Regions from separate parts of the Mesorhizobium sp. C416B genome, predicted to be linked through region 3. Evidence: predicted binding sites of a transcription regulator. Region 3 holds the regulator's gene; each other region holds the start of a gene.
What was found. Region 3 encodes PhoB, which activates phosphate uptake and scavenging genes when phosphate is short. Its sites were predicted from a motif close to TGTCATNNANCTGTCAT; they were not measured.
Positions count from the first base shown of each region.

Region 1: the regulator PhoB is predicted to act here: its motif matches at 2,586-2,602, upstream of NLY43_RS14530 (ceramide glucosyltransferase).
Region 2: the regulator PhoB is predicted to act here: its motif matches at 2,493-2,509, upstream of olsB (l-ornithine N(alpha)-acyltransferase).
Region 4: the regulator PhoB is predicted to act here: its motif matches at 3,190-3,206, upstream of NLY43_RS17280 (DUF1045 domain-containing protein).

Region 1 is NZ_CP100471.1:2,964,866-2,972,335, reverse strand. Features, by position in the region: gene argF (ornithine carbamoyltransferase) at 1-763, shown strand, start outside; gene NLY43_RS14540 (Hsp33 family molecular chaperone) at 872-1,903, shown strand; gene apaG (Co2+/Mg2+ efflux facilitator ApaG/CorD) at 2,089-2,481, opposite strand; gene NLY43_RS14530 (ceramide glucosyltransferase) at 2,703-3,854, shown strand; gene NLY43_RS14525 (O-succinylhomoserine sulfhydrylase) at 3,866-5,056, opposite strand; SAM riboswitch at 5,114-5,191, opposite strand; gene NLY43_RS14520 (2'-deoxycytidine 5'-triphosphate deaminase) at 5,332-6,426, shown strand; gene NLY43_RS14515 (ABC transporter substrate-binding protein) at 6,528-7,298, shown strand; gene NLY43_RS14510 (hypothetical protein) at 7,315-7,470, opposite strand, start outside.
Region 2 is NZ_CP100471.1:4,787,742-4,795,211, forward strand. Features, by position in the region: gene grpE (nucleotide exchange factor GrpE) at 38-667, shown strand; gene NLY43_RS23355 (trimeric intracellular cation channel family protein) at 793-1,425, shown strand; gene olsB (l-ornithine N(alpha)-acyltransferase) at 1,554-2,429, opposite strand; gene NLY43_RS23365 (response regulator) at 2,704-4,992, opposite strand; gene acuI (acrylyl-CoA reductase (NADPH)) at 5,094-6,083, opposite strand; gene lspA (signal peptidase II) at 6,189-6,677, opposite strand; gene NLY43_RS23380 (TrmH family RNA methyltransferase) at 6,674-7,470, opposite strand, start outside.
Region 3 is NZ_CP100471.1:4,425,784-4,433,253, forward strand. Features, by position in the region: gene pstC (phosphate ABC transporter permease subunit PstC) at 1-331, shown strand, start outside; gene pstA (phosphate ABC transporter permease PstA) at 328-1,644, shown strand; gene pstB (phosphate ABC transporter ATP-binding protein PstB) at 1,662-2,486, shown strand; gene phoU (phosphate signaling complex protein PhoU) at 2,527-3,231, shown strand; gene phoB (phosphate regulon transcriptional regulator PhoB) at 3,248-3,937, shown strand; gene NLY43_RS21635 (ROK family protein) at 3,968-5,203, opposite strand; gene xylF (D-xylose ABC transporter substrate-binding protein) at 5,469-6,509, shown strand; gene NLY43_RS21645 (sugar ABC transporter permease) at 6,654-7,470, shown strand, end outside.
Region 4 is NZ_CP100471.1:3,565,497-3,572,966, forward strand. Features, by position in the region: gene NLY43_RS17265 (ABC transporter permease) at 1-623, shown strand, start outside; gene phnN (phosphonate metabolism protein/1,5-bisphosphokinase (PRPP-forming) PhnN) at 626-1,255, opposite strand; gene NLY43_RS17275 (alpha-D-ribose 1-methylphosphonate 5-triphosphate diphosphatase) at 1,252-2,406, opposite strand; gene NLY43_RS17280 (DUF1045 domain-containing protein) at 2,441-3,148, opposite strand; gene iolB (5-deoxy-glucuronate isomerase) at 3,303-4,115, opposite strand; gene NLY43_RS17290 (hypothetical protein) at 4,308-4,556, opposite strand; gene iolE (myo-inosose-2 dehydratase) at 4,566-5,483, opposite strand; gene iolD (3D-(3,5/4)-trihydroxycyclohexane-1,2-dione acylhydrolase (decyclizing)) at 5,629-7,470, opposite strand, start outside.

The DNA.
Region 1 (7,470 bases), 1.5 Mb from region 3:
CAAGCCGTCGACGCGCACGCGCGTGTCCTTCGACGTCGGCATGCGACAGCTCGGCGGCGAGACCATCATGCTGACCGGCACCGAAATGCAGCTCGGCCGTTCCGAGACCATTGCCGACACCGCCAAGGTGCTGTCGCGCTATGTCGACGCCATCATGATCCGCACCACGTCGCATGAGCGGCTGCTCGAGCTGACCGAGAATGCCACGATTCCGGTCATCAACGGGCTGACCGACGACACCCATCCCTGTCAGCTGATGGCCGACATCATGACCTTCGAGGAGCATCGCGGTCCGGTTGCCGGCAAGACCATCGCCTGGACCGGCGACGGCAACAACGTGCTGCATTCGCTGCTCGAAGCTTCGGCGCGGTTCCGCTTCAACCTGAACGTCGCAGTGCCGGAAGGCAGCGAGCCGGCGCAAAAGCATATCGACTGGTCGAAGAGCAATGGCGGCAAGCTGCACTTCACCCGCTCGCCCGAGGAAGCCGTCGACCAAGCCGACTGCATCGTCACCGACTGCTGGGTGTCGATGGGCCAGGAACACCGCGCCCGCGGCCATAATGTCTTCTCGCCCTATCAGGTCAATGCGGCGCTGATGGCCAGGGCCAAGCCCGACGCCCTGTTCATGCACTGCCTGCCGGCGCATCGCGGCGAGGAAGTCACCGACGAGGTCATCGACGGTCCGCATTCGGTTGTCTTCGACGAAGCCGAGAACCGGCTCCACGCCCAGAAGGCGGTTTTGGCCTGGTGTCTGGGCGCTTGATCTCCAGGCGCTTGATCTCCAAGCGCTTGATCCGGGGCGGCGCGATGCCTATTTGCGCCCCATCACGCAAATCAAGCGCGTTTGGACGCATGCACCCCTCCGGGCCGCATGGCCGCGCCCTGGAGCTTTGTCATGTTGGAAACGCATCAAGTGACTGAACATCACCCCAAACTCGGCGAGTTCGGCTATGCCGGCGACGATCATGTCGTACCCTTCGAGGTCGGCCCGCTCGACGTGCGCGGCCGCACCGTGCAACTCGGGCCGATGCTCGACGCCATCCTCAACCGTCACGACTATCCCGAGCCGGTCGCCCGCCTGCTGGCGGAAGCCTGTGTGCTGACGGTGCTGCTCGGCACCTCGCTCAAATTCGAAGGCAAGTTCATCCTGCAGACCCGCACCGACGGCCCGGTCGACATGCTGGTCGCGGATTTCTCCACGCCTTCGGCATTGCGCGCCTATGCGCGTTTCGACGCCGACCGGCTGGAGGCCCTGGTGGCCGCAGGCCAGACCTCGCAGCAGACGCTGCTGGGCAGCGGCGTTTTGGCGCTGACCATCGACCAGGGCGCGCACACGCAGCGCTATCAGGGCATCGTCCAGCTCGACGGCGAGACGCTGGAGGACGCCGCGCGCACCTATTTCCGCCAGTCGGAGCAGATCCCGACCGACCTCAGGCTGTCGGTGGCCAAGCTTCTGACGCCAGGTCCCGGCGGCGCTCGTGAGCAGTGGCGCGCCGGCGGCATCCTGGCGCAGTTCCTGCCGCAGTCACCCGAGCGCATGCGCGTGCCCGACATTTCGGGCGGCGACGGCGATCCGCGTGACGTGACGCAGGAGCCGGCCGACAATTCGTGGCGCGAGCTGGTGGCGCTGCTCGGCACCATCGAGCCGACCGAGCTGATCGACCCGACCATCGGCGCCGAGCGGCTGCTCTACAGGCTGTTCCACGAACATGGCGTGCGCGTCTTCGGCGGCGTGCCGGTCGCCGACCAATGTTCCTGCTCAAGGGACAAGATACGCGGCATCCTCGAGGGGTTTTCCGCGCAGGAGATCAAGGACAGCACCGAAGATGGCGGCATCCACGTCGCCTGCGAGTTCTGCTCGAAGCAGTACGACTTCGACCCGGCGGAGTTTGCAACTCAGTAGCATCTCTTCCTTCTCCCCGTTCACGGGGAGAAGGTGCCCGAAGGGCGGATGAGGGCAGCGCGAACTTTGGTGAATGGCCGCGCATAGCCTAGGTCATGTGCGTGGAAGATAACCTCATGACTCTGGCGCTGCCCCTCATTGCCCTGCCGGGCATTTCTCCCCGTATAGTGACGGGGAGAAAACCCCTAATTTACCGTCCGTCGGGTCCCCGGCAGATCCAGCGAAAACGCGGGAATAGCGACGTCGAACGTCTCGCCCTTTTTGTTGCGCATGGTGTAGTGGCCGACCATGAAGCCGGAGGGCGTCGAGAGCGGGCAGCCTGACGTGTATTGATAGCTGTCGCCGGGATTGAGCTCAGGCTGGTCGCCGACCACGCCGGCGCCGCGCACTTCCTCGACCCGGCCGCTGCCGTCGGTGATGTGCCAGTAACGCGCCATAAGCTGCACGAAATCGTCCGACTGGTTGTCGATCGTCACCTGGTAGCCCCAGACATAACGGTTCTCCGCCGGGTCCGAGCGGTCCTCCAGGTAGAACGGTCTGACCTGCACTTCGATGTTGCGCGTGACGGCGCGGTACATGGGCTGCTCCGGTTGCGCAGCAGGGAACATTTGTCGCGCCATGCGGTTTGATACGCGCAGAGCGGCATGTCCTGCCAGCCTCAAAGCGCAGTGCCGACAAACAATGTCATTTAAGTGACACATGACAATGTTGGTGTGCGCAAACCTTGCCGGCGACTCAAGGCCCATCTGTCGACTGACAAAGCAGCCGCGAGCGGCCTTTCCGGAGTGACCAGATCTCGATGGAACCAGCTCTCACAGCCGCCTTCGCTTCCTCCGCTTTGCTTCTTTCCAATCTCGCCAGCATCCTGCTTGCTTCGTCGAAACTGCAAGCGCGTCGCCTTATCCCTCCGCCGTCCGGCGAGCAGCCACCGGTCTCGATCGTCGTGCCGTCGCGCGGCGTGGAGCCGTTCACACAAGAGACGCTGCAGCGAGCCTTCTCGCTCGACTGGCCGCGCTACGAACTGATCTTCTGCGTCGCTCACGCCGACGATCCCGTCGTCAAACTGATAAACAGGGCGATCGTCCTGTTTCCCAACGTGCCGGCCCGGCTGCTGATCGGCGACGACCGCGTCAGCAGCAACCCGAAGCTCAACAACTGCGTCAAGGGCTGGGAAGCGGCGCGCTATCATTGGGTTATTCTGGCGGATTCCAACGTGCTGATGCCAAGGGATTACGTCCAGCACCTGATGGCGGCCTGGCGGACCAATACCGGGCTTATCTGCTCGACGCCGATCGGCTCGCGGCCGGATGGCTTCTGGGCCGAGGTCGAATGCGCGTTCCTCAACACGCTGCAGGCGCGCTGGCAATATGCCGGCGAGGCGCTTGGCCTCGGCTTTGCCCAGGGCAAGAGCATGCTGTGGAACAAGCCGATGCTCGATACCAATGGCGGTATCCGCGCGCTGGCCGCCGAGATCGCCGAGGATGCTGCTGCAACCAAGCTGGTCAACGGACTGGGCCTGCACGTCAATCTCGTTGCCTCGCCTTTCGAGCAACCACTGGGGCAGCGCCGACTTGCCGACATCTGGTCGCGCCAGGCGCGCTGGGCGCGGTTGCGCCGCGTCACCTTCCCGCTGTTTTTCGCACCCGAGATCCTGACCGGCGTCGCCGTGCCGTTGGCGTTGGCGCTGGTGGCGGCCGCAAGTGCCGGCATCAGCCTGCCGGCCACGGTGTTGGCCGTGCTGACGGCGGCCTACATTCCCGAATGCGCGCTGGCCGCGGCCAAGGGCTGGCACCTGTCGCTGCGCATGGTCCCGGCGATGATGGTGCGCGACATGATGCTTCCCGCCATCTGGGCGCGCGGCTGGCTGAGCGGCGCCGTCGACTGGCGCGGCAACATCATGACCATCGGCACCAAGACGGCCGAACTGGAAGAGGTTTCGTCGGGAGCGTGACGCCTCGCGGCCTATCCGGCTGCCTTCAGCGCCTGCGCAACGTCCTCCAGCAGATCGTCCGTGTCCTCAAGGCCGACCGACAGCCTGAGCGTTCCCGGCCCGATGCCGAGCTCGGCGCGCGCTTCATCGCTGAGGTTCTTGTGCGTGGTGGTCGCCGGATGGGTGATCAGGCTCTTGGCGTCGCCGAGATTGTTGGAGATCAGCACGATGTCGAGCGCGTTCTGCAAGGCGAAGGCCGCCTGCTTGCCGCCCTTCACGTCGAGGCAGATCAGCGTCGATCCGCCCGTCATCTGCTTCTTGACGATGTCGGCCTGCGGGTGGTCGGCGCGGCCGGGATAGATGACGCGGGCGATTTCCGGCCGTCCTGCCAGGAAATCCGCGATCTTGGCCGCGCTTTCAGTCTGCTGGCGCACCCGAACCGGCAGCGTCTCCAGGCCCTTGAGCAGCGTCCAGGCGTTGAACGGCGACAGGCTCGGGCCGGTGTGGCGGAAATAGTCGTGCAAATTCTCGTCGATCCATTTCTTGTCCGACAGGATGATGCCGCCGAGACAGCGTCCCTGGCCGTCAATGTGCTTGGTCGCGGAGTAGACGACGATATGGGCGCCGAGCTGCAAGGGCTTCTGCTGCAAGGGCGTGGCAAAGACATTGTCGACGATCAGCCTGGCGCCGATCGAGGTGGCGAGCGCCGCCACCGCTGCGATGTCGACCACTTCCAGCGTCGGATTGGTCGGGCTTTCCAGGAAGAACAGTTTCGTGTTCGGCCGCACCGCCTTTTCCCAGTTGACGATGTCGGTGCCGTCGACCAGCGTTGCCTCGATGCCGTATTTCGGCGCCAGCGTCTCGACCACCCAGCGGCAGGAGCCGAACAGCGCGCGCGCCGCAACGATATGGTCGCCGGCCTTGGCGCTGCACAGCAGCGCTGCCGTCACCGCCGCCATGCCCGACGCCGTGGCGCGGGCATCTTCGGCACCCTCCAGCGCGCACATGCGCTTTTCGAACATGTCGACCGTAGGGTTGGCGTAGCGCGAATAGATGAAGCCCGGCTCCTCGCCCTTGAAACGGGCTTCCGCGGCCTGCGCCGTTTCATAGACATAGCCTTGAGTGAGATACATCGCTTCCGACGTCTCGCCGAACTGGGAACGCAGTGTTCCCCCGTGCACGAGTGCGGTCTGAGGCTTCCAGTTACGCTTCTTGGTGCTCATCGCTTTTGTTCCAGACACAAAAAAACCGGCCGCGAAAGTCGCAACCGGTCCATATGGCCTGGCGGCCCGACGGTCCTTTAGCGACTTGTTTAACGTGGCTGCAAGCCGACCGGCCAAATCACCACGGGATAACGACCCTTTAGACCTCACCTGCGCTTGCGTCAATTGCCGGCTTCATTAAGAGGTTTGTACCAGGCAGGTTCCGCAATAATATCCAGCGGTTTTGCGGCAAGAACCTGCCACAAAGAGACCGACCTTGGAGCGGAGCCAGCCTTTTGCGGCAGACAGGCATTCTTCCCGATCAGGACATTTCCGCGCTGTTTCAGTCCGGCGCGCTGAAGTCGCCGCGCGCGCTCGATGTCGACCAGGTGCAGCCGGCGAGCCTCGATCTCAGGCTCGGCGACAAGGCTTTTCGCGTGCGCGCCTCCTTCCTGCCGGGTCCCGATCATCTGGTGGCCGACAAGCTTCACCGGCTGAAATTGCACGAATTCAGTCTCGCCGAGGGCGCGGTGCTGGAAACCGGCTGCGTCTACATCGTGCCGCTGCTCGAAAGCCTGGCGCTGCCCGCAAACGTGTCGGCCTCGGCCAACCCGAAGAGCTCGACCGGCCGGCTCGACATCTTCACCCGGGTGATGACCGATCGCGGCCATGAGTTCGACAAGATCGCCCCCGGCTATCACGGGCCGCTTTATCTCGAAGTCAGTCCACGCACCTTCCCGATCGTCGTACGCGCCGGATCGAGGCTGTCGCAGATCCGCTTTCGCACTGGCAACGCGCTGTTGTCGGAGGCAGAACTGAACGAATTGCACCGCGCCGAGATGCTGGTGGCGACCGAGCCGCCCAACATTTCCGGCGGCGGCATTGCGCTGTCGATCGATCTTGACGGCGACCAGAACGGCCTGGTCGGCTATCGCGGCAAGCATCACACCGGCTTGGTCGATGTCGACAAGCGCGCCGCCCAGGATGCCGTCGATTTCTGGGAGCCGCTCTATAAGAGCGGCGCCGGCGAACTGGTGCTCGACCCGGACGAGTTCTACATCCTGGTCAGCCGCGAAGCCGTGCACGTGCCGCCGCTCTACGCCGCCGAGATGACGCCCTTCGATCCGCTGGTTGGCGAATTCCGTGTTCACTATGCCGGCTTCTTCGATCCGGGCTTCGGCCATTCGGCCTCAGGCGGCACCGGCAGCCGGGCGGTGCTCGAAGTGCGCAGCCACGAAGTGCCGTTCATCCTCGACCACGGCCAGATTGTCGGCCGGCTGGTCTACGAACACATGCTGAAGCGGCCGCAGGCGCTTTACGGCACCGATCTCGGCTCGAATTACCAGGCGCAAGGCCTCAAGCTCTCCAAGCATTTCCGCCCCGCCGGCTGAACCTTCGATCACCGTCAGGCAAAATACTTGCCTGCGCTGCCTCACCATGCTTGGCTGCCTTTCGGTGGCCGGCAAGAGAACGGCGCGCAAGGGGAACCAAAATGCAGATTTCAAGATGGATCATATCGGCAGCGGGCGCTGCCATGCTGGTGATATCGGCCGGCTCGCTGGCTGAGGCGCAGGAGAAATTGAAGATCGGCACCGAGGGCGCCTATCCGCCCTTCAACACCATCACCGCGGACGGCAAGATCGAGGGCTTCGACATCGACATTGCCAATGCGCTGTGTGCGCAGATGAAGGTCGAGTGCGAGATCGTCACCCAGGACTGGGACGGCATCATCCCGGCGCTGCAGGCGAAAAAGTTCGACGCCATCATCGCCTCGATGAGCATCACCGAGGAGCGCAAGAAACAGGTCGCCTTCACCAACAAATACTACACGACGCCGCTGGCGCTGGTGGCGCCGAAGGACAGCGACCTCACTTCCACCGAACCGGCAGCCCTTGCCGGCAAGACGGTGGGCGCGCAGGCCTCGACCACCCAGGCCGACTATGCGCAGGACGCCTATGGCAAGGCCGGCGCCGAGGCGAAACTCTACCCCACCCAGGAAGAGGCGATCACCGACCTGCAGAACGGCCGTCTCGACGCCGTCATCTCCGACAAATTCGTGCTGATGGACTGGCTGAAGAAGGCGAGCGAAGGCTGCTGCAAGCTTGTCGGCGACGTCAAGGGCACCGAGACGCAAGCCGGCATCGCTGTCCGCCTGGAGGACACGGCGCTGCGCGACAAGCTGAATGCGGCGATAGACGCCATCGTCGCCGACGGCACTTACAAGAAGATCCAGGCCAAGTATTTCGATTTCGATATTTATTGAGTCCCGTCCGCCGGCGTCAGCCGCGAAAGAGATACTCTTTCGCGGCGCCAAGGCAGGCATGAAAATGGCCGATAAACAGCAGTTCGCGTGCGGCCAAACGTTTCCTGCCCCAAAAGCCTTCGGTCAGTTTGACCTCGTCGAGCGAAGCGTTTGAGCCGCGCTTCAACGGGAA
Region 2 (7,470 bases), 360 kb from region 3:
GCGCAAATCCAAACCATTCGAATGACGGGAAATGGCGATGAGCGACCAGACAAAAGACGAACGCGCGCCCGAGGATATCGAAACGGCCGAGGCCGAGCGCACGCAAGGCGGCATCGACGGCGACTATGAAGCGCTGGTGCGGCTGCTGAAGGAAAACGAGGAGCTGAAGGACCGCGCGCTGCGGGTCGCGGCCGAGATGGAGAATCTGCGCCGCCGCACCGCCCGCGACGTGCATGATGCGCGCGCCTATGCGGTGGCCAATTTCGCCCGCGACATGCTGTCGGTATCGGACAATCTGCGCCGCGCACTCGATGCTATCCCCGCCGAGGCGAAAGCGGCCGGAGATGCCGGCTTCAAGGCGCTGATCGACGGCGTCGAGATCACCGAGCGCGCCATGCTGTCGACGCTGGAACGGCATGGGGTGAAGAAGCTCGAACCGGAAGGTGAGAAGTTCGACCCGAATTTCCACCAGGCGATGTTCGAAGTGCCCAATCCCGATGTGCCGGCCAACACCGTCGTCCAGGTCGTGCAGCCGGGCTATTCGATCGGCGAGCGCGTGCTGCGGCCGGCCATGGTCGGGGTCGCCAAGGGCGGCCCCAAGATCGCGGCCACCGAAGCGCCGGTCGAGCCGGGGCCGGTGAACGAGCAGGCCGAGAAGGATGCGTGAGTAGGAATAGGCAGTAGGGAATAGGGAATAGGGAATAGGGAATAGGGAATAGGCAGGCGTATCAATCGCGCGGCTTCGTGTTATTCATTCTTTCCCTAATTCCCAATCCCTACTACCTCATGTCCCTGACACCCATCGACCTCCTCGACTATGCTGGCGTCGCCGTCTTTGCCGCGACCGGGGCGTTGGCGGCTTCGCGCAAGCAGCTCGACATTATCGGCTTCCTGTTTCTGGCCAGCGTCACCGGCATTGGCGGCGGCACGCTTCGCGACGTCATCCTCAACCTGCCCGTCTTTTGGGTCGCCAACTCCGGCTATGTGCTGGTTTGCGCGGCGGTTGCGGTGCTGGTCTTCTTCATCGCCCACCGCGTCGAATCCCGCTGGAAATGGCTGCTCTGGCTCGACGCCATCGGATTGGCGGCCTTTTCCGTAATGGGCGCGGCCAAGGGGCTGGCCATCACCGGCTCGCCGGTCGTCTCCGTTGTTATGGGCGTGTTGACCGCCACATTTGGCGGCATCCTGCGCGATCTGCTGGCCGGCGAGCCATCGGTGCTGCTCAGGCCCGAAATCTACGTCACCGCCGCACTCGCGGGCGCCGGCCTCTACACACTTGGCGATCTTGCCGGCCTGCCGCCGCTCGCCTCGGATATCGCCGGCTTCGTCGCGGCTTTCCTGGTGCGCGGCGGCGCGCTGAAATTCGGCTGGACCTTTCCGTCCTACAAGAGCCGCCCGGGACGGCGACCGGAGGATATTCCGTAGGGAGAGGGATTAGGGAATAGGGAATAGGGAATAGGGAATAGGGAATAGGGAATAGGGAATAGTCGGTAGTCAGCAATTCGCGGCAGCCTTCACTACTGCCTACTGCCTACTGCCTACTGCCTACTGCCTCACGCCGCAAAGCGCTGCGCTTCCCCGCCATAATAGTTGACGTAGCGGGCGCCGATTTCCTTGACCGGCATCACCACGAACACATCGACGGTGGAGAACTCACGGTCGATGACGCAGCCGTCGCCGATGCGGGCGCCGACGCGCAGATAGCCCTTGACCAACGGCGGCATGGCCGCAATCGCCGCCTTGGCGTTGACCGCCTCGATCGGCATAAGGTCCATCGAGCAATAGCGCCCGGAGACCGCCCGCACATCCCAGGCGGAGTTGGTCCGGCAGTGATGGGCAAGGTAGGTGAGCGCCTCGGCATGCGCAGCCGGCACCGTGCCAGGGAACGAGGCACAACCGGTCATCACGCCGATCTCATAGTGGTTGATGTAGGCCCAGATGCCTTGCCACAGCGCCTCGATGGTGCGCTTCGAGCGGTATTCCGGCAGCACGCAGGAGCGGCCGAGCTCAAGGAAGCGCTGGCCAGGATGGCGGGCGATCAGCTTGGTCAGTTCGAACTCGCCTTCGGAATAGAAGCCGCCGGCAGTCGCCGCAATCTCTTGCCGCAGCAGGCGGTAAGTGCCGACGATGCGGCGATGCTCGGGGCCGGAGATCGAGGTGTCAAGCACCAGCAGATGGTCGCACAGCGGGTCGAAGCGGTCGGCGTCGCGCCGGTCCTGCGCCTGGAACAGGTCCTTCCTGGCGCCAAGCTCGTCATAAAACACCCGGTAGCGCACTTCCTGCGCGGCGGCGATCTCGGCCTCATTGCGGGCAAGCCGCACTTCGAGATTGCCGATACGGCCCAGCGGTGCGCCTGTTGCGACGGCATCGGCGTTCCGCGCGGCGAGCAAAGCGCCGCCTGCGCTGGGCCGAGTGTCACATTCCGGCATAACTGTATGCACGAGTGATTCTCCTTCGAGCCATCCCTCTTGGCACGGGGATACGGTGTAGGTGCAACAGGATTGTGACAGTACCGTGATACGGCGCGACGGGCAATACTTCGTCGGCTGGCGAAAACCCTCATTCGGCTACCTACGTGACGCGAGGATTGCGCCAGCGTCGCCTTGAAGCGCGTCGCGCTAGGACGATTCACGCGACGCGCTTCAAGTCTTTGTTTTGCATGTCGTCTTCTCAAAACCGGGGCCACTTTTGAGCGACATGAATTCAGGCGGCCACCTGGCCCTCGACGGCATGGACCAGCGCGTCGGGATCGAGCGGCTTGGTGACAAAGCCGCTGGCGCCATGGGCGAGCACGGTGTGGCGGGTCTTTTCCTGGCTGTCGGCCGAAAGCACCATGATCGGAACCGGCGGCACAGCCATTTCCTCCTCGTGGCGGCGGATGGCGGCGATCGCGTCCAGCCCGTCCATGACCGGCATGTGCAAATCCATCAGCACCACATCGAAGCGATTTTTCAGCCCGGCTTCGGTCACCGCCTCGACCGCGGCCTTGCCATTGCCGACCACTTTCACGCGATGTCCCGCCTTCAAAAGCGTGGCGCGGGCAAGCATGGCGTTGATGTCGTTGTCTTCGGCGATCAGCACCGACAAACCTTGCTGGCGCCCGCCATGGGCACGAAGCGAGGACGCGCCGGTCTTTTCCGGCTTGGGCGGCGGCAAGGCAGGGGCATGACTGGTCAGCAGCACGCGCAGCAGGGTTTCGCCGCGCACCGGCCTCGCCAAGAAGGTGGCGTAGCCGCTGGTGCGGAATTCGCCAAGCATGCCGCGGTCGGTCGGCGCGATCAGCGTGATCGCCTCGCAATCGGCAAAGCCACTCTGGCGCAGGCGCTTGAGCAGTCTGCCGTCGCCGTCCTCCAGGGCCGCGTCGATCAACAGCACATCGCAATGTTCGGCGAAGGGCGTCGCCTGGGAAGCGGTTGCGGCGACGTCGACGGCGCCGCCATGGGCGCGGATGGTGCGGGCGATGGCGTCCGCCTCGACGGCGTTCTTCGACACGATCACGGCGCGCCGGCCGGCGAGGATGTTCTGCCGGTTCTGCGGTGCTTCGGTTGCTCCTGCGGCCGGGATCTCGAAGACGAATTCCGATCCCTCGCCAAGCCGGCTCGACACCGAAATGGCACCGCCCATGGCGGTCACCAGCCGCCTTGAGATAGCAAGACCGAGGCCGGCGCCGCCATGGGTGCGGGTCGAGGTGCCGTCGGACTGTTCGAATTCCTCGAAGATGCGCTCCATGTCGTCTTCGCGCAGGCCAGGGCCGGTGTCGGCGACGGTGAAGCAGATGCGGTCGCTGGTCTCGGTGCGGGCCCGTGCAACCGAAACCAGCACGCCGCCGGTGTCGGTGAACTTGATCGCATTGCCGATCAGGTTGAGCAGCACCTGCCTGACTCTTCCCGGATCGGCCATGATCATCTGTGGCACGTCGGGCTCGACATGACAGCCGAGGCCGATGTTCTTGGCGAAGGCTTTGGCCGCCATCAGTTCGATGATGTTGTCGGCGATTTCGCGCAGCGATGTCGGCTGCGGCTCCGGGTCGAAACGGCCGGCCTCTATCTTGGAATAGTCGAGCAAATCCTCGATGAGCGCCAAAAGGGCGCTGGCCGAGGTCGAGACAGCGCCGACATAGGTGCGCTGCTCGGGCGACAGATTGGTGTCAGCCAGAAGCTTGGCCATGCCCATGATGCCGTTCATCGGCGTGCGGATCTCATGGCTGACGGTGGCGAGGAAGCGCGACTTGGCCTGGCTGGCATATTCGGCGCGCTCACGCGCGGTGATCAACGAGGATTCGGCGCGCTTGCGGGCGGTGATGTCACGGGCAATCGCCCGGTGCGAGACGGCGCCGCTATCCTTGTCGCGCACCGACAGTTCGATCCACGAGAACCAGCGCGGACCGTTCGGGGTACGTATGGAGACGTCGGTGGAACTCAGGCATTCATGATCGGAAAAGGCGGCGTCGGGAACGATACCGACATCGATGCCGAGGTCGGCCAGAGTCCTGCCGGCAAGGTCGCGCTGATCGGTTCCGACGAGGCCGGCGAAAACCATGTTCGCATAGACGATGTGGCCGTCGCGGTCGCGGTGGACGACGAGATCGCCGAGCGCATCGATCAGCCCGCGAAAACGCTCCTCGCTCTCCTGCATCTCCCACATGCGGTCGGCCAGCGTCTCGATCTCGGCGCGGCTACGGGCCGCGGTTTCGTCGAGCAAGGCCGCCGCGCGGCGGACGGTGCGCCGGCTGCGCAGGTGCATGGCGACGCCGGCAAGGCCGGTCGCCAGCAGACCGAACGTGATGAAGATCGGCGCGCCGGTGAGGTGAGACAGGCCCGCCAGCACGACGCTGGCGACGACCGTCAGGAACAGCAGGCCCTCGTGCGTGGCGCGCGGAAAATCCGGCGCCAGCGGCGGCGCAGCAACATGCTGCCGCTTGGGCGTCGCCGGGTTCGGCCCGTCGATGCTTTCGGCGCGGCTCTTCTCTTTCCTGGCGGACTCCGCGATCATGCGGAAATCCTTGCCAGATAGAGATTATGGAAAAGCGCGGCGGATCGTTCGAATTTTAGCGGTCATGCATTTTTGCCGCCCGTTCTGGCGGCTTCGGGGCCTCACATATCCACGACCATGCGCCCCCTGATCTTGCCCTCGACGATGTCGTGGGCGGCGGCGATGATGTCGTCGAAGCCGATGGTCGTCGACAGGCCGGCGAGCTTTTGCAGATCGAGATCGCTGCCGATGCGGCGCCAGGCTTCGAGGCGCACGGCCTTGGGCGCCATCACCGAATCGATGCCGAGCAGCGAGACGCCGCGCAGGATGAACGGGGCGACGCTCGACGGCAGATCCATGCCACCCGCCAGGCCGCAGGCGGCGACCGCGCCGCCATAGGCGGTCATCGACAGCACATTGGCCAGCGTGTGGCTGCCGACGGCATCGATGCCGCCGGCCCAGCGCTCCTTGGCCAGCGGCTTGGCCGGCTGGGAGAGTTCCTCGCGCGAAATCACTTCGGCGGCACCGAGGTCGATCAGATAGGAGCCTTCGGCGTTGCGGCCGGTCGAGGCGATGACGTGATAGCCAAGGCTGGACAGGATCGAGACCGCGACCGACCCAACGCCGCCGGCTGCACCCGTCACCACCACCGGACCGCGATCCGGCAGGATGCCGTGCCGCTCCAGCGCCATGACGCTGAGCATGGCCGTATAGCCGGCGGTGCCGACCGCCATCGCATCGTGCGCGCTGATGCCGTCGGGCAACGGCACCAGCCAGTCGCCGTTGACGCGGGCGCGCCCGGCATAGGCGCCGAAATGCGTCTCGCCGACGCCCCAGCCATTGAGGATGACCTTGTCGCCCTTGCGCCAGTCGGCATGCGATGAGGAGAGGACGGTTCCGGCGAAATCGATGCCCGGCACCAGCGGCCAGCGGCGGATCACTGGCGCTTTCCCAGTGATGGCCAGCCCGTCCTTGTAGTTGACCGTCGTCGCCTCGACCGCGACGGTTACGTCGCCTTCCATCAGATCGGCTTCGCCGAAATCGACGACCTCCACCGACTGTTTCTTTTCGGCGTCGCGCGAAACGAGGATGGCTTTGAAGGTTTCAGGCATCTCTTCTCCTCGGCTTCGCAAAGGCTGGCGGTCGGCATTGGCTGGCTCTGGCCGAACTGTGCGGCGACCGCCCGGCGAGGTCAATTGGTCAAAAGAGTCGGGCCGTCAGGCTTCTGGGCCTTGCGGCTTGGCCTCGCGCCGCCAGCCTATGAACTCGTCGAAGACGACCAGCGCCGCGCCGACCGAAATGAAGGCATCGGCGAGGTTGAAGACGGCGAAGGACCATACCGGCGTGTGGAACAATATATAGTCGATGACGTGGCCGTAGACGGCGCGGTCGATCAGATTGCCGATCGCACCGCCGATGATCAATGCAAAGCCGATGCGGGCCAGCACATGGCCGGCGGGGGTGCGCGTTGCGAGGTAAAGCACAAAGGCAACGACCACGACCGCGATGACGACCAGGCCGGTGTCGCCGAAGGACGAGAACATCGAGAAGGCGATGCCGGTATTGTAGGTGCGAAACAGCGCCAGGAATGGCACCATGTCGAGCTTTTCCTGGAAGCCGAGGCCGGTCTCGATCAGATGCTTTATCCACTGGTCGAGCGCGATTGCCACCACCACCAGCAGCGCATAGGGAGACCATGATTTCACGATGTGGCGTCCTCGGGGGCAAGTTTCAGCGCGCCGCGCCGGATCTCGAACAGCATGATTCCGGTGGCGACCGCCAAATTGAGTGAATCGGCGCGGCCGGCCTGCGGAATCCGCAGCAGCCGGTCGCAGCTTTCCGCCAGATAGTCGGGCAGGCCCTGCTGCTCATTGCCCATCATCAAGAGCACCGGTCCTCGGGAGAAATCGACCGAGCGGTAGTCGACCGCACCCTTCAGATGGGTGCCGACCACCAGGCCCGAGAAGCTGTTTCGCCAAGCCAGAAATGCTTCCGGCGTCGCCTTGGTCACCGGCACGGCGAAGATCGAGCCCATGGTGGCGCGCACGGTCTCGACAGAAAAAGGATCGGTAGTCTCGCCGACCAGGATGACGCCCTTGGCGCCGACGGCATCGACGGTGCGGATGACGGTGCCGAGATTGCCGGGATCGCGCACCCGGTCGAGCGCCACCCAGACGTCGCCGTCGTGAGCGCGGATGTCTCTTAGCGGCAGCAGTTTTTGCCGGAAGACGCCGACCACCATTTGCGGATTGTCGCGGCGGGTGATGGCGACCAGCACTTTTTCGGACACTTCCAGCACGGTGCCGCCGGCTGCGACCGTGCGCGCCGCCACCTTTTCGACCGCCGCATTGCCGCGTCCGGCCTTGGCGAAAACCAGCGTCCTGATCGACCAGCCGAGGTCGAGGGCGTCGATGACCAGCTTCAGCCCTTCGGCCATGAAGGCGTTCTGCTGGTCGCGGAATTTCTTCTGGGCGAGCGCCTTGATGTCCTTGATCAGCG
Region 3 (7,470 bases):
CACGCGCTCCGAGACGATCAAGCGGGTGATCCTGCCGGCGGCACTGCCCGGCATCGTCGGCGCCATCCTGTTGACGGCGTCGCGCGCCATCGGCGAGACGATGATCGTCGTGCTGGCGGCGGGCGTCGCCGCCAATCTGACGGCCAATCCGTTCGAGGCGATGACGACCATCACCGTCAAGATTGTCAACCAGCTGACCGGCGATCTCGAGTTCAACTCACCGCAGACGCTGGTCGCCTTCGCGCTCGGCCTGACGCTGTTCGCGCTGACGCTGGTGATGAACATCGTCGCCCTCTACATCGTGCGCAAGTACCGGGAGCAGTACGAATGACCGACATCCCCCTGGACACGATGGCGGGTGCCGTCGCGCGTCCGCGCCGCGACATCGGGCTGAAGGCGCGCTATGCCGCCGAACGCCGGTTCCGCATCTATGGCGTGATTGCGATCTCGGTGGGCCTGGCGTTCCTGGCCATCATGCTGATCACCATCGTCTCGAAAGGCTACACCGCCTTCTGGCAGACGACCGTGACGCTGCCGGTGACCTTCGACGAGAAGGTGATCGATCCCTCCGGCAAGCGCGCCACCGACCCTACCGTGCTGATCAAGGCGAACTATCCCAAGCTCGCCGAAAACGCGCTGGTGGCCAAGCTCGGCATCGATCCGGCCAACAAGCCGATGATGCTGAAGCTCAAGGGCTTCCTGTCGGAAGGCGCCCGCGTCCAGCTGCGCGACATCGTCTCCGCCGATCCGTCGGTGATCGGCAGGACGCGTGACGTCGACATCCTGGCTGCCGCGAACCTCGACTCGGCCTTCAAGGGTCAGATCGACCTCGGCGTCGATGAAGCGCGCCGCAAGGTGTCCAACCAGCAGATCGACTGGATGAACAAGCTTAAAGCCGACGGCGTGATGGCCGAGCATTTCAACACCGGCCTGTTCACCTATGGCGCCTCCAGCCGGCCCGAAACGTCGGGCATGGGCGTGGCGATCATCGGCTCGTTCTACATGATGGTGATCGTGCTGTTGCTGGCGCTGCCGATCGGCGTCGCCGCCTCGATCTATCTCGAGGAATTCGCCAAGAAGAACCGCTTCACCGACCTGATCGAGGTCAACATCAACAATCTCGCGGCGGTGCCGTCGATCGTCTTCGGCCTGCTCGGCCTTGCCGTGTTCATCAACTTCCTCGGCATGCCGCGCTCGGCTTCCTTCGTCGGCGGCCTGGTGCTGACGCTGATGACGCTGCCGACCATCATCATCGCCACGCGCGCCGCCCTTGCCGCGGTGCCGCCGTCGATCCGCTCGGCGGCGCTCGGCCTCGGCGCCTCCAAGATGCAGATGGTGTTCCACCACATCCTGCCGCTTGCCGCTCCGGGCATCCTTACCGGCACCATCATCGGCCTGGCGCGTGCGCTCGGCGAGACAGCACCGCTGCTCTTGATCGGCATGGTCGCTTTCGTCGCCGATTATCCGACGACGCCTTTCGATCCGGCGACCGCGCTGCCGGTGCAGATCTATATGTGGGCAAACGAGGCTGAGCGCGCTTTTGTCGAGCGCATGTCCGGCGCCATCATCATCCTGCTCGTCTTCCTCATGGCCATGAACATCACCGCGATCGTGCTTCGGCGCCGGTTCGAGCGGCGCTGGTAGAAAAAAGGCAATTTGGTATGAACATCATGACCGAACAGTCCCTTGAAAATGCAGTGGGCGACAAAATGAACGCCAAGTCGAACGAAGTCATCAAGATGCGCGGCGACAAGGTCGGCGTCTTCTACGGCGAGAAGCAGGCGTTGTTCGACGTCAATCTCGACGTCCGCCAGAACCAGGTGACGGCGCTGATCGGCCCGTCCGGCTGCGGCAAGTCGACCTTCCTGCGCTGCCTCAACCGCATGAACGACACCATCGATTCGGCGCGGGTGACCGGCAAGATCACGCTCGATGAAGACGACATCTACGACAAGAACATCGATGTCGTCGAACTGCGCGCACGCGTCGGCATGGTGTTCCAGAAACCCAATCCGTTCCCGAAGTCGATCTACGAGAACGTCGCCTACGGCCCGCGCATCCATGGGCTGGCCAAGCGCAAGTCCGACATGGACCAGATCGTCGAGCAGAGCCTGAAGAAGGCGGCGATCTGGAACGAGGTCAAGGACCGCCTGCAGGAGCCCGGCACCGGCCTGTCCGGCGGCCAGCAGCAGCGCCTGTGCATCGCGCGCGCCATCGCCGTGTCGCCGGAAGTGATCCTGATGGATGAGCCCTGCTCGGCGCTTGATCCGATCGCCACCGCCCGTGTCGAGGAGCTGATCGACGAACTGCGCCAGAACTACACGATCGTCATCGTCACCCATTCGATGCAGCAGGCGGCGCGCGTGTCGCAGCGCACGGCGATGTTCCATCTCGGCTATCTCGTCGAGGAGGGCGCAACCGACAAGATGTTCACCAACCCCGACGACAAGCGCACCCAAGATTACATTACCGGCCGCTTCGGCTGAACCTTCCGGCGGGTGAATTTCAGGCACGAGGACCAAGATCATGGGTGAACATACCGTCGCCTCCTTCGATGAAGAGCTCGGGCAGATCAGCAAGCTGATCCGCGACATGGGCGATCTGGCAGGCTCGATGGTCAGCGGCTCGACCAGGGCGCTGCTCAATTCGGACAATGCGCTGGCACAGCGTGTCGTTTCCGACGACGCCATCATGGATGCGCGCCAGCGCGAACTGGACGACCGCGCCATCACGCTGATCGCCAAGCGCCAGCCGATGGCCAACGATCTGCGCGCCGTGGTCGGCTCGATCCGCATGGCCGGCGACCTCGAGCGCATCGGCGATCTCGCCAAGAACATCGCCAAACGCGTCGGCACCGTGGGCTTGAGCGTCACGCCGCGCGACCTCTCGCACTCCATCGATGCCATGGCGCAACTGGTGCTGATCCAGGTGCAAGGCGTCGTCGAGGAATATGCCGCCACCGATGCGGCAGCTCTTGCAAAACTCAGGAATGACGACGAGCGCATCGACGTCAAATACACGTCCGTGTTTCGTGAGCTCTTGACCTACATGATGGAAGACCCTCGCAACATCACCGCCTGCACGCATCTCTTGTTCTGCGCCAAGAATCTTGAGCGCATCGGCGATCATGTCACCAACATCGCCGAAAATGCGTATTATGTGCTGACCGGCCAGCAATTGCCCGCCAATCGTCCGAAGCAGGACGAGACGGCGATGGCCACGCCGGCCTGATGAGGGTGAACTGCCTATGATCGCGCCACGCATCATGGTCGTGGAGGACGAGGAGCCACTAGGCGTGCTCCTCCGCTACAACCTCGAATCCGAAGGCTATCAGGTCGAGGTGGTGACACGCGGCGACGAGGCCGAGATCCGCCTGCAGGAAAACGTGCCCGATCTCCTGGTGCTCGACTGGATGGTGCCGGCTGTTTCCGGCATCGAGCTCTGCCGGCGGCTTAGAGTGCGGCCCGAAACCGAGCGGCTGCCGATCATCATGCTGACCGCGCGCGGTGAGGAAAGCGACCGCGTGCGCGGCCTGTCCACCGGTGCCGACGACTATCTGGTCAAGCCATTCTCGACGCCGGAGTTCATGGCGCGCGTGAAAGCGCTGCTGCGCCGCGCCAAGCCGGAAGTGCTGTCGAGCGTGCTCAAGGTCGGCGACATCGTGCTCGATCGAGAATCGCACCGGGTCTACCGCAAGAAGAGCGAGATCAGGCTCGGACCGACCGAGTTCCGGCTGCTCGAATTCATGATGCGCCATCCCGGCCGCGTGTTCTCGCGCAGCCAACTGCTCGACAATGTCTGGGGCGAGACGATCTATATAGACGAGCGAACCGTCGACGTGCATGTCGGGCGGCTGCGCAAGGCCGTCAACAACGGCCGCATGCCGGATGTCATCCGTACCATTCGCGGCGCCGGCTACGCTATTAGGGAAGACTAGGATGCTGCGCGTCGCGCCGTTGCCGGCCATTCAGGCGACATGCTTGCCGGATTTCGCCTGAATGCCCGGCGCGAAAATCTCCTGGTCGACGAAGCCGAGCGCGCGCATGGCGCAGCCTTCGCGGATCAGCGGCAGCTCGTTGGGCTCGGTGTCGAAGGAGATCGATTTCGAGTGCTGGCCGCCGGCGGTCTGGGCGATCGCTTCGCGCAATGCCGGCTCGATCAGGTCGAAGGCGGCGGCGCTGACGCCGACCATGGCGACGGGTGCCGGATCGATCAGAGCAAACAGGCTGCCGAGGCCGAAGCCGAGCGCCTCACCGGCCCTGCGATAGGCTTCGCGCTCCGGGCCATCGGTTTCGCGGGCGCGCGCGGCGAGTGCGCGCATATCAGCGTCGCCGATATCGACCGGCTCGGCATCCTCGCCCATCATTTTGGCGCTGCGCCAGATGGCGTAGTTTCCGGCATAGGCCTCGACGCAGCCGCGCCGCCCGCAGCGGCAGAGCGCGCCGCCCGGACGGTGGATCATGTGGCCGAACTCGCCGCCCGAGGAATGGGTGCCGGTGAACAGTTCGCCTTTCAGCACCAGTCCCATGCCGATGCCGTGCGACAAGAGGATGGCGATAAAGTTGTCGCGGTAGCGCTCGGGCTGGCGCCATTGCAGCGCCACCGCCATCATATTGCAGTCGTTCTCCATGGTGGCCGGAATGCCGAATTCCACTTCCAACATGTCGGCGAAGGCAATGTCGGTCAGTGGCGTGATTGGCGACCACAGCATGGCGCGCGCCTGCGAATCGGTGATGCCCTGGATGCCCATGGCAATGCGGGCGATGCTCTGGACATCGAGGTCGGGATCCTCAAGCCGCCGCCGGACGATTGCTACGCATTCGCCAATCAGCTCGTCGCGCGGCTTGGTCAGCGTGTCCAGCCGGCGCTGTTCCTCGGCGACGACGTGGCCGGCATAGTCGATGACGGTGACGGACAGGAAATTGAGCGACAGCACGACGGTCATCACCGCCGCCGCTTCCGGGTTGAGGCCAAGGCCGACCTGCGGCCGGCCGCGTTTCAGTGCGCCTGTCTCGCCAGGTTTGCCTTCAATCAGGACGCCTTCTTGAATCAGATCAGACGAGATTGCCGATATGGTCGAGTGGCTGAGGCCGGTGGTCGCCGCAATCTCGGTCCGCGACGGCTGGCCGGCCCGGCGCACGGCCGAAATCACCATGGCACGGTTGCGACGGCGCAGATCGTCGTGGCGGATTCCAACCGACATTTGTTTCCTCCCGGCCTCCTCGCGCCTCATGATAGTGAAGGCGTTCGACGGCACCAGCCAAATATTGGCAGACGCCGGCAGCCCTGTCATTGTTTATTGCGGACCTCGAAAAAATTCGGCAAGGCCATCAGAATCCATCAGAATCGATGTTGACAGCGCCTTATCATTGAACCAGTATTTTTTCGAGGCTCGAAAAAATAGGGCCTCTGTGTGCCGGCCCTCGGGCCAGTTTTGTCGCGCCGCACGCGGCGCAGGGAGGATTATGATGAACAGATTTGCAGCCGCCATGCTGGCGGGTGTCGCCATGTCGCTGGCGCTGATGTCGGTCGCGCAGGCGAAGGACAAGGTCATCGGCGTGTCGTGGTCGAACTTCCAGGAAGAGCGCTGGAAGACCGACGAGGCGGCGATGAAAACGGCGATCGAGGCTGCCGGCGACAAGTACATTTCGGCCGACGCGCAGTCCAATCCCGGCAAGCAGCTGACCGACGTCGAAAGCCTGATCTCGCAGGGCGCCAACTCGCTGATCATCCTGGCGCAGGACGCCTCGGCCATCGGCCCGGCGGTGCAGAAGGCGCTGGACGAAGGCATTCCGGTCGTCGGCTATGACCGCCTGATCGAGAACAAGGACGTCTTCTACCTGACCTTCGATAACAAGGAAGTCGGCCGCATGCAGGCCCGCGAAGTGTTCAAGGCGAAGCCCGAAGGCAACTATGTCTTCATCAAGGGCTCGGGCTCGGATCCGAATGCCGATTTCCTGTTCTCGGGCTCGATGGAAGTGCTCAAGGAAGCCATCGACTCGGGCAAGATCAAGAATGTCGGCGAGGCCTATACCGATGGCTGGCTGCCGGCCAATGCCCAGAAGAACATGGAACAGTTCCTGACCGCCAATGACAACAAGGTCGATGCCGTGGTTGCGGCCAATGACGGCACCGCCGGCGGCGTTGTCGCCGCGCTGACGGCGCAGGGCCTTGCCGGAACGGTTCCGGTCTCCGGCCAGGACGGCGACCATGCCGCTCTGAACCGCATCGCGCTCGGCACGCAGACGGTGTCGGTGTGGAAGGACGCGCGCGAACTCGGCAAGAACGCCGCCGAGATCGCCTCGCAGCTTGCCGATGGCAAGAAGACGGGCGACATTGCCGGCGCCAAGGACTTCACCACGCCTGGCGGCAACACCGTCAAGTCGCTGTTCCTGACCCCCGTCGCGATCACCAAGGACAACCTCAACGTCGTCATCGACGCCGGCTGGATCAAGAAGGACGAAGTCTGCACGGGCGTCGCCGCCGGCAGCGTCGCGGCTTGCAACTGATCTCGACGACTTGAAGAAATGAGGCGCCGCGGCTGTCAAGCCGCGGCGTTTTCTCTACGAGAATTGTGTGTTTCCGCCATCGGCGGCAAACTTCTAGGCTGTGGTCCGGCATCCGCGCCAGACGGCAAGCCGCTGGAGGACATCATGACCGACACGACCTCAAATCCGCAGGCCGATACGGCACGAGCGTCTGAACTCGGCGCGGTCGCCCGGTTCCTGAAAGCGACCGAGCTCGACACGCGCATGCTCGGCATGGTCGGCGCGCTGCTGGTCATCTGGGTCGGCATACATATCCTGTCGGGTGGGCTTTTCCTGACGCCGCGCAATCTTTGGAACCTGTCGGTGCAGACGTCCTCGGTCGCGATCATGGCGACCGGCATGGTATTGGTCATCGTGATGCGCAACATCGACCTTTCGGTGGGCTCCGTCGAAGGCGTGATCGGCATGATCATGGGCGTGGCACAGGCCGAATTCCTGATTCGCGTCATCGGCTTCCAGCTTGGAAACCCCTGGCTCTGGATCGTCGCGCTTGCCGCCGGCGTGGTGCTTGGTCTGCTGATCGGCGCGTTCCAGGGCTTCATCATCGCCTATATGCAGGTTCCGGCCTTTATCGTGACGCTTGGTGGCCTGCTGGTCTGGCGCGGCATGGCATGGCTCATCACCAGCGGGCGCACGGTCGCGCCACTCGACGCCACCTTCCAGCTGATGGGCGGCGGACCACGCGGCTCGATTGGCGCCGCTGCCAGCTGGATCGTCGGCATTGTCGCCTGCGCGGCGGTCGCCTTCGCGCTGCTCAACGGTCGCTCGCAGCGCAAGCGCTTCAGCTTTCCACTGCGCCCCGTCTGGGCCGAGACCTTGCTTGGCGTGGTCGCTTGCGCGGCCATCCTCGGCGCCGTGTGGATCGCCAATTCCTATCCATGGCCGATCGGCATCGTGCGCCAGTACGCACAGCAGAACGGCA
Region 4 (7,470 bases), 860 kb from region 3:
TGATCTATCGCGGGGTCGCCCGTTTCTATACCGCCGACGGCACCGCCGGCTTCGCCTTCGGCCAGAATTTTCCCGAGCTCGAATTCCTCACCGCGGGCCGCAGCTATGGCGTGCCCAACAGTTTCATCGCACTGATCGTCATTTCGATCGTCATGTGGGTGGTGCTGCACCGCTCGGTGTTCGGACGCTACCTCTATGCCATCGGCAAGAACGAAGAGGCGGCTAAATATTCGGGCATCCGCACCGGCCGCGTCGTGATGGCCGCCTATGTCATCTGCGGCGTTCTGACGGCGCTGTCGGCGATCTATTTCGCCATGTACACGCGCTCGATCTCGCCGGCCAGCCACGGCCAGTTCTACGAACTCTACGCCATTGCCGCCGCCGTGCTCGGCGGCTTCTCGCTGCGCGGCGGCGAAGGCTCGCTGGTTGGCGTCATCCTGGGCACCGTGCTGCTGCAGGAGTTGCAGAACCTGGTCAATCTGCTCGGCATCCCGTCCTCGCTCAACTTCGCGGTGATGGGCGGCGTGATCCTGATCGGCGTGCTGGTCGACCAGCAATGGGGCGTGTTCCGCGCAAGGCGGCTGATGCTCGATGCCAGCCGCAAGACTGTCGCGGCCGAGTAGCGCTACATCACGCCGGATATATCCGAGAAGGCCATCGCCTTGCGCAGCACCTCGGCGAAGCGTTCTCCGGCGGCTTCGCGCCGGCCGCCATTGTCGATCGAGGTGACGCCGGAGCCGGACAAAGCGACATTGGCGCTGCGGGCGAGCCGAGCCAGCACTTCGCCGCGCGATTCGCGGCCGCGCTGGGCGAGACGCTCGGCGAGGATTTCCGGCGAGGCGGTGATCTCGACGACAGCCAGATTGGCATAGCGCTCCCGCAGCACCGGGATGACTGCGCGCGAGACATTGGCGACCGCGACATGGCCATTGGCGATGGACCAGTCGACATCGGCCGGAATGCCGTAGCGCAGGCCGTGCGCCTCCCAGGAAATGGCGAAGGCGCCGTCGGCCTCGGCTTCGACAAAGGCCGCGTCGGCCAGCGTGTCGTGATCCTCGCTTGCCGCATCGCTCGGCCTGGTGATGACCCGGCGGACGAACTCCAGCCTCGTCTCGTCGGCAAACAAGGTGCGGGCATAACCGATTACCGTATCCTTGCCGGCGCCACTCGGGCCGACGACGGCGACGAAGACGCCGTTGCGGACCGGAAAGGCCTCGCTGGTCAGTTCGCGCTCGATCGACGCCGAGACCATCAGGCGACCCGCCGCCCTTGGCGCCAGACGGTGCGCACGACCGGCACATGGTCGTCGACGCGCACCCGCACGAGGTCGGCGCGGCGGCCCTGTTCGATGACGCCGCGGTCGTTGAGGCCGATGGCCTCGGCCGGGTTCTTCGACACCATCGCGACCGCCTGCGGCAAGGAGATGCCCTCGACGACGTCGCCGAGGAAGAAGGCCGACTGGATCAGGCTGAAAGGGATATAGTCGGACGACAATATGTCGAGCAGGCCGTCGCCGGCCAGCGTGCGGGCCGAGACATTGCCCGAATGCGAGGAGCCGCGCATGACGTTGGGCGCGCCCATCAGCACGCCGAGCCCGGCATCCTTCGAGGCCTTGGCGGCTTCCAGCGTGGTCGGGAATTCCGCGACGCGCACGCCCTGCTCGATCGCTTCGTCGACATGGCCCGATGTGGCGTCGTCATGGCTTGCCAGCACAATGCCCCGCTCGTTGCAGGCGGCTGATATCGCCACCCGGTTCGGTCCCGAATTCTTCGCTGATTCCGACATCCGCTTTTCGCAGAACAATTGGAAGTCGCGATCGGTCAATTTCAGCTTGCGCTGATAGTAATGGGCGTAGGTCTCGAGATTGACGAACTGACGCTGTCCCGGCGCATGGTCCATCAGCGAGGCCAGCTTGACCCGCCCGTCGCCATCGAAATTGGCGAAAGCCCGCAAGCAATCCGGCGCCGAGACCTCGCAGCGCAGGTGCAGGAAATGGTCGGCCCGCAACCGGTCTTTCGCGACGCTGTCCTCGATCGCGCCGGCGAGCTTGCGGATGTCGTCGGAGGTAATATCCGCGTCCTCGTCCATGCCGACACGCAAAGCGTCGAGCACGGTGGTGATGCCGGCGGTGGCCACCTGCGCGTCATGGGCAAGGACGGCGGCGATCGGGTTCCAGCGCACTTTCGGGCGCGGCGCATAGTGGCCTTCGAGATGGTCAGTGTGCAGCTCGACCAGGCCGGGAATGATGTAGTCGCCGCCCATGTCCTCGCCGTCCATGCTCCCGCCGGTGTGGCCGGTGCCGGCGTCGACGCCGGAGATAAAACCGTCGCGCAGCACGAGCGACCCTTCGACGATCTCGTCGGCAAGCACGATGCGGGCGTTGTGGAGAACAGTTTCGGCGGTCATTCAGGCAGTCCTTGCTTACTCGGACGAATTGCGGTCAGGCGGTTTTTCGGGCAGCGCGGCGGCCGAGCGCATGATGCGAAAGCACCATGAACGGAGCGCCCGGTTCGGTTTCGACGAACAGCGTCAGCGCATCCACCAGCACCGGCTGCTGCAGCACATCGGCGAACAGGCTGTCAATTGCCGCGCGCAGACGTTGGCTTTCCTGCGGCCCGGCCCGGCCGGACAGTGTCATGTGGAAGCGAAAGGTCTCAAACACATAGGGATAGCCCCACTGGCAGAGATTGCGGAACTCGGCCGGCTTCAGCGAATCCGGGCTGCGCCGCTCGATCTCGGCCTCGGTGAGCGGCGCGCGAAAACGGTCGAAGCTAAGCACGACATCATCGGCGAAACGGTTGAGCGGCGGCAGCGGGCCTTCCGGCAGCAAAGCGAAGAAACCATCGATCTGGCTGACGACCAGGCGCGGGATGGTGACCGTCGGCGTTGCTTCGGCAAAGGCGTCCAGCGCCGCGCGCAACGAGCTTTCGGTTTCGTTGGCGGCCAACCGGAAGGGCGCTTTCAGCGTCGCATGAAAACCGTAGCGCCGCGCCGATGCGGTGTGAAAGGCGACTTCGGCCGCCGACAGCTCGCCCACCGCCTCGACCGGCCTGGTGGCGGCGCCAAAGGGGTCGCGGCTCAGCCAATTGGCGGCGATCCGCGCCAGCGGTTCGTCCTGCCTCGGGGTGAAATAAATGGCGTAGCGCATCGAAAAAAATCCTCGTCAGCCCGCTGCCATAGGTGATTTCCATGACGGATTGACGAAGCTTATGCGAGTTTTCGAAGGCAAATCGACCCCATGGATCGTTAGCCGACGATTTTTCGCTGCTGGACCAACAGCTTCCGGCGCAAGCGAAGGCCGATCAGGCCTTCATGAGCCATTCGTGCTCGGGCGCGTTGTGGAACTTCCACGTCCGCTTCGGCCCGGCCATGACGTTAAGGTAATAGAGGTCGTAGCCGTGACAGGCCGCGCACGGATGATAGCCCTTGGGCACCAGCACGACATCGCCGTCCTCGATCGCCATCGCCTCGTCCAGTTCGCGGGCGCCCGACTTGTCGGCGTCGGTGTAGACCCGCTGGAAGGCAAAGCCCTGCGGCGGGTTGAGGCGGTGGTAATAGGTTTCCTCAAGATAGGATTCGGCCGGCAGATTGTCCTGATCGTGCTTGTGCGGCGGGTAGCTCGATGTGTGGCCACCGGGCGTGATGACCTCGACCACCAGCAGCGAGTCGGCGGGCTTGCCCTCGGGCAATATGTTGGTGACGTAGCGCGTGTTGGTGCCTTTGCCCCGAGTCTCCTGGCCGAGGTCGTCGGGTGCGATGACGCGAACGGGCAAGCCGCCGCCCAGGCCCGGCGCCGAGCAGACCGCGAGTTCGAGATCGGTGTCGGCGGTGACCGACCAGTCCGAACCCTCCGGAATATAGACCGACCACGGCTTGCCCTCGAAGGGCGACATGCGCTCGCCGAGCAGGCCGAGTTCCTGGCCGCCGGCCCTTGCCGTGCCCTTGCCGGTGACGAACACCAGGCAGACTTCGCGATCCTGCGTCTTGCCGGATGCGGTCTCGCCCGGCTTCAGGCGGTGCAGGTCGAAGCCGACATAGGTCCATCCGGCGCTTTTGGGCGTGACATGGGCGACGCGGCCATGGCCCTTGTCGGCTTTGACGAGCAGTTTCGACATGTTTTGTCTCTCCTATCGCAAGTCTTCGAGGTCGGCCTCTCAACTTCGTCATCCTAGGGCGAAGCAGGAGCGAAGCTCCGTCGCGAAGACCCTAGGATGACGAAGCGAGGGACGTTCCGGCCAATCATCGACGTAGGCGATACGCCAGGTGTCCAGTGTCCGACCCGCAAGCCCTTCCGAGCCACGGCCGCTTCATTCCTTCGGTCCGGCGTCCGCCTTCGCTTCGCCGGTCTTCGGTCGATGAGGCGCAGCCTTGCTCTCCTCCACCGGCTTGTAAAGATAGAAGAACTGCCAGACGGCGTAGGCGGCAAAGCCGAGCGCAATGATGCCCCAGAATGGGGTGCCGGAGGCGAATTCTATTCCGGCCCAGATCACGCAGACGGCGACGACGGCAACGCGCCGCCACAGCGGCCGGAAGAACGGGTGCTCGTAATCCTTCATCGGATCGCCTCAGGCATTGGGAAAACCCTGCGTTTCCACCGTGTAGCCGGCCGCCGTCATCACCCGCATCAATTCCTTGTGGCCGACCTGCGCCATCTTGAGCGGCGGGTTCTTCTTCGGGTCCTGCTCGGCCTCGACGACGAACCAGCCTTCATAGCCATGGTCGGCGAAGCGCTGCACAATGGCGCCGAAATCGAGCGAACCGTCGCCAGGCACCGTGAAGGCACCGAGCGCCACGGCGTCGAGAAAGGACTGCTTTGTGCGGTCGAGCCCGTCGATCACGCCCATGCGCACATCCTTCACATGGACATGGCTGATGCGCTTGTGGTGGTTGTCGATGGCGCGCAGCACGTCGCCACCGGCAAAGGCGAGATGCCCTGCATCGAGCAGCAACGGAATGCCTTCGCCGGAATGGCGCATGAAGGCATCGAGCTCCGGCTCAGTCTCGACCACTGCCGCCATGTGATGGTGATAGGACAGCGGCATGCCTTGCTCGGCGCACCATTCGCCGAATTCGGTGAGGCGCCTGGCATAGGCCCTCATCTCGTCGTTCGACAATTTCGGCTTGGTGGCGAGAGGCCTGGAGCGATCGCCCTGGATCGAGCGGCCGACCTCGCCATAGACGATGCAAGGCGCATTCACCGCCTTGAACAGGTCGATCATCGGCTGGATGCGATCCTTGTTCCTGCCCATGTCCTCATCAACCAGGGTGCCGGAGAACCAGCCGCCGCACAGCGTCACGTCGGCCTGCTTCAGGATCGGCAGCATGATTTCGGGGTCGTTTGGAAAACGCCGGCCCATTTCCATGCCGGTGAAACCTGCCGAGCGCGACTGGCGCAGGCACTCTTCCAGCGAGACGTCGTCGCTGAGTTCGGCAAGATCGTCGTTCCACCACGCAATGGGGGACATGCCCAGTTTGGCTTTCAAGTTTTAGCTCCGGTTTCTTGTTCACCCTCCCCCTTGTGGGGAGGGTCGCTGCGAAGCAGCGGGGTGGGGTGCGGCGCCAGACCCCCACCCGGACCTGCGGTCCGACCTCCCCACAAGGGGGAGGTAGGGGGCGGGTGCATGTACATCAATCGCCGATTGTCTGCATCTGCCGCTTTTCGTCATAGGCCTTGCGCGCTGCGTTGACCTGCGGCCGTGCGGAGACTTCCGGCACCGCGACATCCCACCAATGGCCGCCGGCATCGGTGGAAATCAGCGGGTCGGTGTCGATGACCAGCACGGTGGTGCGGTCGTTGGTTTTCGACTTTTGCAGCGCAGTCTCCAGGCCGGTGATCGACGGCACCTTCTCGGCAATAGCGCCCATGCTCGCCGCATGCACGGCGAAGTCGATGTCGGGCAGGATCTCGTGGCGCGCGTCCTTCAGGAGGTTGTTGAAGTTGGCGCCGCCGGTGGCCATCTGCAGCCGGTTGATGCAGCCATAACCCCTGTTGTCGAGCACCACGATGGTCAGCTTCAAGCCAAGCATCACCGACGTGGCGATTTCGGAATTCATCATGAGGTAGGAGCCGTCCCCGACCATGACGACTATCTCCTGGTCGGGCTTGGCCATCTTGGCGCCGAGCCCGCCGGCAATCTCGTAGCCCATGGTCGAGAAGCCATATTCGCCATGGTACGAGCCGGGCGCGCCTGCCTGCCAGAGCTTGTGCAACTCGCCCGGCAAACCGCCCGACGCATTCAGCAGCGTTACGCCGGACCCCAGCGCGCGCTGCACGGCGCCGATCACCTGCGCGTCCGACGGGAAGGCGGCGTTGGTCGACGCCGTCACCTTCGAGGCTTCGGCCTGCCATGCCTTCTTGCCCTGGGTCGCATTGTCGGTCCATGTCGCCGGTGCTTTCCAGCTCCCCAACGCCGCACCCAGTTCGACAAGCCCTTCGGCCGCGTCGGCGACCAGCGGCAGCGCGCGGTGCTTGCCGGCATCGAAAAGCTGCACGTTGAGTCCGATGATGGTCTTGCCGGAATTCTTGAACAGCGCCCATGAGCCAGTGGTGAAATCCTGCAGGCGGGTGCCGATGGCGAGCACGACATCGGCTTCTTCCGCCAGCCGGTTGGCCGCGGACGTGCCGGTGACGCCGACCGCCGCCATGTTGAGCGGATGCGTGTCGGGCAGCGAGGATTTGCCGCCTTGCGTTTCGCAGACCGGAATGCCGGCGCTCTCGGCGAATTTCGCCAGTTCATCCGAAGCCTGCGAATACAGCACGCCGCCGCCGGCGATGATCAGCGGCTTCTTCGCGCCCTTCAGCGCCGCAACCGCAGCGGCAAGCTCGTTCCGGTCCGGACGCGGCCGGCGCTGGTGCCAGACGCGCTCGGCAAAAAAGCTCTCGGGATAGTCATAAGCCTCGGCCTGCACGTCCTGGCAGAGCGACAGCGTCACCGGGCCGCATTCCGCGGGATCGGTCAGCACCTGCATGGTCCGCGCCAATGCCGGGATGATCTGCTCGGGACGGGTGATGCGGTCGAAATAGCGCGACACCGGACGGAAGCAGTCATTGACCGTCGCGGTGCCGTCGGAAAAGTCCTCGGCCTGCTGCAGCACCGGGTCGGGAATGCGGTTGGCGAAGACATCGCCCGGCAAAAACAGGACGGGCAACCTGTTTACATGGGCGAGCGCCGCCGCCGTCACCATGTTGAGCGCACCGGGGCCGATCGAAGAGGTCGCGGCCATGAAGCGGCGGCGGAAATTGGCCTTGCCATAGGCGATCGCCGCATGCGCCATCGCCTGCTCATTGTGGGCGCGGAAGGTCGGCAATTCGTCGCGCAGCTGGTACAGCGCCTCGCCGATGCCGGCGACATTGCCGTGACCGAAGATCGCCCACACACCGCCGAAGATGGGCACTGGTCTGCCGTCGATCTCGGTCATCTGCTTGCTCAGAAAGCGGGTCAGCGCCTGCGCCATCGTCAGGCGGATTGT